Regions from separate parts of the Galactobacillus timonensis genome, predicted to be linked through region 2. Evidence: predicted binding sites of a transcription regulator. Region 2 holds the regulator's gene; each other region holds the start of a gene.

Region 1 (2,326 bases), on a different contig from region 2:
TTTTGTAAATGCTTCGTACATGGAGCATTTATTCAAAGATGAAACCGGCATGACGATTACCGGATATCTGGCCAATCTGCGCATTACTACCGCCAAGAAATATCTGCGGTTTACGGATTGGAGCATTTCGAAAATCGCTCTTGCCTGCGGATACCGTGAGGCCAATTATTTTATCCGCAGCTTCCGAAAGGCGGAGGATATGACGCCGGGTGAGTTTCGCAGGCTGTGGCGGGGAGAACAATAAAGATGACAGAAGTTTACCATCCACTGGTCAGTATCATCATGACGACATATAACTGCGCCGATACGATCGATCGCACGCTGGCGGCCGTCGAGATGCAGGATTATGATTCGCTTGAAATTGTTATCAAAGACGGTGGATCCAAAGACGGCACTTGGCAGAAGCTGCAGGCGTTCCAGAATTCGAGCACACACAGGGTAATAGTCCGCCAGTCGGGGGATCAGGGCATTTATGATGCGATGAATCAGGGGTTTGCACTTTCACATGGCGATGTGCTTGCCTTCTGCAGCGATCTTCTGACCTATCCACAGGTGGTGAGTGATATGGTGCATGCCATTGCAGAAGGCGGGCCATCCTGTGTCGGGGCCCATGCGGATCTGGTGTATGCGCAGGGCGATGAAGTGAAGCGCTATTGGCATATGGGCCGGGGCAGAATTGAACAGGGATGGATGCCCGGCCATCCGACGCTGTATTTGAAGCGGCAGATTTATGAGACGTACGGTCTTTATGATGCCAACTACCGGATTGCGGCGGACTATGAGTTCATGATCCGTTTTCTGAAGGATCATCCGGATGATCTTGCCTATGTGCCGAAGGTCATTGTGAGCATGTATTACGGGGGAACCAGTACGGCATCCGCATCCAGCTACTGGAAGTCGCTGCAGGAGGCGACGCGGGCGCTGAAGCACAACGGCATTCCGCATCCCTGGCTGGTCAACGCTCGAAGAACGATCCGCCTGGTCCGCCAGATGCATGTTCGGCCCTGATCTGCTGTGAAAATTCGGTTGAAAAAGTTTTAGCACTCATATTGACATAGTGCTAAGAGGTGGATACTATAGGGGTTGTTGGTTAGCACTCGAATAGTTCAAGTGCTGATACATGGAGGTGTGAATAGGTATGTTAAAGCCGTTACATGATTATGTTGTTCTGGAAAAAGTAAAAGAGGAAGTCAAGACAGAGTCGGGCATCATTCTGACGACCAAGGAAGCCAAGGATGAGCCGTCCCTGGGCAAAGTAGTCGCTGTCGGTCCGGGCAAGACGGAAGATGGAAAGCTGATTTCGATCGAGCTCAAGAAGGGCGAGAAGGTTATTTACAAGAAGTATTCGGGAACGGATGTTACCTATAAGAAGGAAGATTATCTTCTGATTTCGGCCGATGATATTCTGGCCGTTGTCGAAGACTGAGAATTGAGAGGAGATCAATAAGAGTATGGCAAAGGATATTCAGTACGGAAAAGATGCCCGCGTCAAGATGCTGGCTGGCGTTAACAAGCTGGCGGATGCGGTAAAGGTTACGCTTGGTCCGAAGGGCCGCAACGTTGTTCTGGAGAAGAGCTATGGTTCACCGCTGATCACCAATGACGGTGTCACAATTGCGAAGGAAATCGAGCTCAAGGACAAGTATGAGAACATGGGCGCTAAGCTTGTCTATGAAGTTGCCAACAACACCAACGAGAAGGCTGGTGATGGCACGACAACGGCTACACTGCTGGCGCAGGCAATGATTACCAATGGCCTGAAGGCTGTTGATAAGGGTTCGAACCCTGTTCTGATGCGGGAAGGCATGGAGAAGGCTGCCCAGGCTGTTGCGGATGAGCTGCTGAAGAACTCCAAGAAGGTTTCGACTTCTGCTGATATCAAGAACATTGCGACGATTTCTTCCGGCAGTGAAGAGATTGGGTCCATCATCGCTGAGGCAATGGAGAAGGTTGGCCGCGATGGTGTCATCAATGTCGATGAGTCCAAGTCCTTCGAGACAGAGCTTGAAGTGACGGAAGGTCTGCAGTATGACAAGGGCTTTGTTTCTCCGTACATGGTTTCCGATCATGAGAAGAACGAAGTTGAGCTCGACAATCCGCTGATCATGGTTACGGATCAGAAGGTCAACACGATTCAGGATATTCTGCCGGTTCTCGAGGAAGTCGTGAAGGCAAACCGTGCGCTGCTGCTGATTGCGGATGATTATGACAACGAAGTCATGTCCACTCTCATCATCAACAAGCTGCGCGGCACGTTCAATGTTGTGGCTACCAAGTCTCCTGGCTTCGGTGACAACGGCAAGAATCAGCTCGCTGATATCGCATG
Region 2 (2,326 bases):
TTCCAGCGTCACCTTCTCATTGGTGCCCATCTTACGCTTGATTGAATATACCGTGTTCTTGTTGGTGACCATCTGACGCTTTGCCGCATCACCGACAATGCGCTCACCGTTCTTGAACGCTACGACCGACGGCGTTGTGCGGTTGCCTTCGGGGTTTGTTATTACCTTCGGAGTCGAACCTTCCATAACAGCTACGCAGCTGTTGGTCGTTCCCAAATCGATACCGATAATCTTGCTCATAATTTATCCTCCCGGTCACTCACTGACCTTGACCATCGCCGCCCGCAGCAGCCGGTCTTTCAATTTGTATCCATCCTGAAATACTTCCAGCACCTGGCCGGTCTTAACGCCGTCGACGTGCTCGCTCATCACTGCCTGCATCCAGTTGGGATCAAAATCCTTTCCTTTGCAGTCAATGGGCTCCACGCCCTCTTTCTTGAGGGCGCTGAGAAGTGAATTCAGCACCATTTCAAATGCCTTGCGATAATTCTCATCTTCCGTATCCTTCGGCTTCACCGCCAGCGCCCGCTGACAGTTGTCGATGACCGGAAGAACTTCCTTGGCAAACTCCTGAATGTGATACTTCATATGCTGATCAAATTCATTGTTCAGCCGCTTCCGCGTATTTTCTGTATCCGCATATGCCATCGCATAGGCATTCTTGAGTTTTGCCACCTGATCATTCAGATCCTTGACCTGCGTCTGCAGCGTCTTGATCTCTGCATCCCTGGGATCAGGCTTATGTTCCTCGGGCGCCTTTTCCTTCTTCTCTTCCTTCTTTTCTTCCCTGGATTCTTTTTTCTCTTCGACCTTTTCCTTCGGTTCCGAAGCCTTTTCTGCAGGCTCCGCGTTTTCCTTGATATGCTGGGCCGCTTCAGCCGCCGTCTTCTTTTCTTCTTCTGCCATTTACTTCTCACTGCCTCCGTTGTTGTACATCTTTTCAATCAGCCGTGATACATATTCGAGCATTGCAACAATGCGGTCATAGTTCATGCGGCTCGGCCCGACAACCATCAGCTGTCCGGTCTCTCCCTTGTTGATCCGGAAGGTGCTGCGGACAACCGCCACATCATCGACCCAGGTCAGCTGTGCACCGTTGGGGATCGTGACACTCGTAGAAGTGGAACCCGTTCCCAGCTGGCGCCAGGAGCTTGGATCATCCAGAACGCTCATCAGCTTCTTCAGCTTGTTGATGTCCTCGAACTCCGGCTGATAGAGCATCTTGTCCTTGCCCGAGAAATACACATTCTCACTGGCAAACTTGATAAATGCCTTAACGAACGCCATGAACAGAACATCATGTTTCTGAACGATCTGACTCAGTTCCGGCCTGATCTCTTCCATCTTTTCCGGCAGTTCGGTGACCGGAACATCTTTCAGCCGCTGGTTGAATATATCCATGCAGCTTTCGATGTCCTCCATCGGAATGTCTTCATCGAAGCGGAAGTTCTTGGTCTCCGTGTGACCCGTATTCGTAATGAACACCGCCACAGCATTACGCGCATCGATCGGAAAGATCTTTACGTGTTCCAGACGCTGCGTACTGGAATCCGGTCCGATGGCCCCGGTCGTCAGGTTTGTCATTTCAGACAGAATCTGGCAGCTGTGGCGCACCGCGTCTTCAACGTTCATGTTCGAAACATCGAAGGCATCATGGATTGCCATCTGCATCTTCTTGTCGACGTTGGAATCTTCAAGAAGATTTTCCACGTAGAACTTGTAGCCCTGTGTACTGGGAATACGGCCCGAAGAGGTATGCGTCTTTTCGAGATACCCCATCTCCTCCAGAACCTGCATATCATTGCGGATCGTTGCCGAAGAATACGGCAGCTTGTACTTCTGACGCAATGTGGAAGAGCCGACAGGTTCAGCGGTGCGGATATATTCATCTACAATTGCCTTAAAGATTTCAATGCGTCTTGGTGTCAGCATTTCTTCACCTCTCTTAGCATTCCGCCTTCCTGACTGCTAAAACTATAGCACTGTGGTTTAGCACTGTCAACAGCTAAGTGCTAAAAATAAAAAGCTCCGGAAAACCGCATTCCGAAGCCGTTTTTAGCCATTATATTCAATATTTCAGCGACGATTTCCCGTCAGCTTGGCAAGCACTCTTTCCCGGATCGGGCCCGGAACCATGCCCCGGATACTGCCGCCGTTGGCCGCAACCTCGCGCACTACCGAAGACGAAAGAAACGAATAGGTCGGCCGCGCAATGAAGAACAGAGTCTCGATCGAATCATTGAGCATCTGGTTGGCCGTCGCCTGCATCAGTTCATATTCATAGTCACTGACGGCACGGATGCCGCGGACGATCACCTGATCACCC
Region 3 (2,326 bases), 1.5 Mb from region 2:
CGTAATCTTCTTGTCGAGGGATTTGGCAAGAGCCTTGACCTGGCTGTCCTGCTGGAGTATTTCACGGGAAATATTGAGGCTCAGATCTTCAGAGTCGACGATGCCGGTCATGAAGCGGTAGCATTCGGGGATCAGATCTTTTGCCTTGTCCATGATGAAGACGCCCTTGGAATACAGCTGCAGACCCGGCTGGTAGTCGGCGTTGTAGAAGTCAAACGGAGCCTTCGACGGCAGAAACAGCATCGCTGTATAGGAGATGTTTCCTTCGACGTTGAAGTGGAGCACCTTCTGCGGATCCTGCCAGTCGTTGAACTTTGCCTTGTAGAATTCGTTGTACTCTTCGGGCTTGATGTCCTTCCTGTTTTTCTTCCAAAGAGGAATCATGGAGTTGAGTGTTTCCTCTTCCTGGGTTTCAATGGTCTTCTTGTCGTCGGTCGGATCCGGGACGGACTTGGTGACCATCATCTTGATCGGATAGCGGACATAGTCGCTGTACTTCTTGACGAGTTCGCGGATCTTGTATTCTTCAAGATAATCAGAGTACTTTACATCGTCGGTATCATCCTTGAGATCGAGGGTGATGCGGGTTCCGGGTTCGGCTTTGACGCATTCGGTGATAGTGTAGCCGTCGTCACCTTCCGACTCCCAGCGGTAGGCGGTGTCGCTGTTGACGGAACGGGATTCGACCGTAACCTTCTTTGCGACCATGAAGGCGCTGTAGAAGCCGACACCAAACTGGCCGATGATGTCGACATTGGAGTCGGTGGACTTGTCGAGCTGTTCCTTGAAGTCGGCGGAGCCGCTCTTGGCAATAGTGCCGAGGTTCTTTTCGAGTTCGTCCTTGTCCATGCCGATGCCGCTGTCTTCAATGACGAGCTGGCGCGCGTCCTTATTGCGTTCAATTCTGATCCAGAGATCGTCTTTGTTGATGCGTTTGGAATCGTCGGTCAGGGAGAGATACCAGCGCTTGTCGAGGGCGTCGGACGCATTGGAAATGAGTTCGCGCAGGAAGATTTCCTTATTTGTGTAGATGGAGTTGACCATCAGATTGAGCAGTCGTTTGGATTCTGCTTTAAATTGTTTCTTTGCCATATTGCCTCCTGAAGTTAGCACTCACATAACGTGACTGCTAAGTACTATAGCACGCTGCTATTCCATGTTCAAGACCGTCAGAAACCGACGAAATGCCGGTTCTGTATGCGAAGGTACAGAAAAGGCACATCATGCGCTGATGTGCCTGTGAAGATTACTTGAGATGCCAGATGTCGCGGTTATACTCGGCGATACTGCGGTCGGAGGAGAAGAAGCCTGCCTTTGCCGTGTTGACGAGGCTCATGCGCTTCCAGCGCTCCTGATCGGAGTAGTCATAGATCATGGTTTCCTTGACGTTGCAGTAGGACTCAAGATCGAGCAGTGTCATGAACCAGTCCTTATGGATCAGGTTGTCCTTCAGATCGCCCAGCAGCTTCGCATCGCCGATGGCGAGCATTTCGGGGCTGGTGATGAAGTCGATGCAGCGGCGGATCGATTCGTGATACTTGTAGTAATCCTCGGCGTGATAGCCGTTTGTGTTGTAGAGGTTGATGACCTCGTCACTGGAGCGGCCGAAGATATAGATGTTGCCATCGCCGACGAGGTTCTTGATCTCGACGTTGGCGCCATCCATTGTGCCAAGGGTGATTGCGCCGTTGAGCATGAACTTCATGTTGCTGGTGCCGCTGGCTTCCTTGGAGGCGAGCGAAATCTGCTCCGAGATGTCGGCAGCCGGGATGATCTTCTCAGCCTTGGCGACATTGTAGTTCTTGAGCATGACGACCTTGAGATACTTCGATACCTGCGGATCGTTGTTGATCAGCTCCTGAAGGCAGAGAATCAGATGGATGACTGCCTGTGCCTGATAGTAGGCAGGTGCAGCCTTGCCGCCGAAGATGACGGTGACCGGATGCGGGAAGGTGACGCCGCTCTTGATCCGGAAGTATTCATAGATGACCCAGAGGGCATTCATCTGCTGACGCTTGTATTCGTGGAAACGCTTGACCTGAACATCGAAGACAGAGTCAGGATCGACTTCGACGCCTTCCTTGTCGAGAATAAACTGGGCTGCGCGCTCCTTGTTGTTATGCTTGATTTCGGCGAAGGCGTTGAGAACGTTCTCGTCGTTGTAATACTGCATCAGACGTTCGAGATCCGTTGCATTGCTCTTCCAGCTTGCGCCCAGCAGTGAATCAATCTTGTGGGACAGATCCGGATTTGCATGCATGATGAAGCGGCGGAACGTGATGCCGTTGGTCTTGTTGTTGAACTTCTCCGGATAGATGTTATAGAA

Evidence for each region. The regulator HrcA, encoded in region 2, represses chaperone genes, less so after heat shock. The targets are predictions, from matches to a motif close to TTTTAGCACTNNNNNNNNNNNAGTGCTAAAA.
Region 1: the regulator HrcA is predicted to act here: its motif matches at 1,036-1,066, upstream of C1714_RS11460 (co-chaperone GroES).
Region 3: the regulator HrcA is predicted to act here: its motif matches at 1,105-1,135, upstream of htpG (molecular chaperone HtpG).

Annotation. Positions count from the first base shown of each region.
Region 1 is NZ_LT964740.1:213,222-215,547, reverse strand. It holds gene C1714_RS11470 (AraC family transcriptional regulator) at 1-244, shown strand, start outside; gene C1714_RS11465 (glycosyltransferase) at 247-1,008, shown strand; gene C1714_RS11460 (co-chaperone GroES) at 1,139-1,426, shown strand; gene groL (chaperonin GroEL) at 1,452-2,326, shown strand, end outside.
Region 2 is NZ_LT964739.1:1,747,511-1,749,836, reverse strand. It holds gene dnaK (molecular chaperone DnaK) at 1-240, opposite strand, end outside; gene grpE (nucleotide exchange factor GrpE) at 256-906, opposite strand; gene hrcA (heat-inducible transcriptional repressor HrcA) at 907-1,932, opposite strand; gene coaD (pantetheine-phosphate adenylyltransferase) at 2,077-2,326, opposite strand, start outside.
Region 3 is NZ_LT964739.1:275,241-277,566, reverse strand. It holds gene htpG (molecular chaperone HtpG) at 1-1,092, opposite strand, end outside; gene C1714_RS01300 (glycogen/starch/alpha-glucan phosphorylase) at 1,247-2,326, opposite strand, start outside.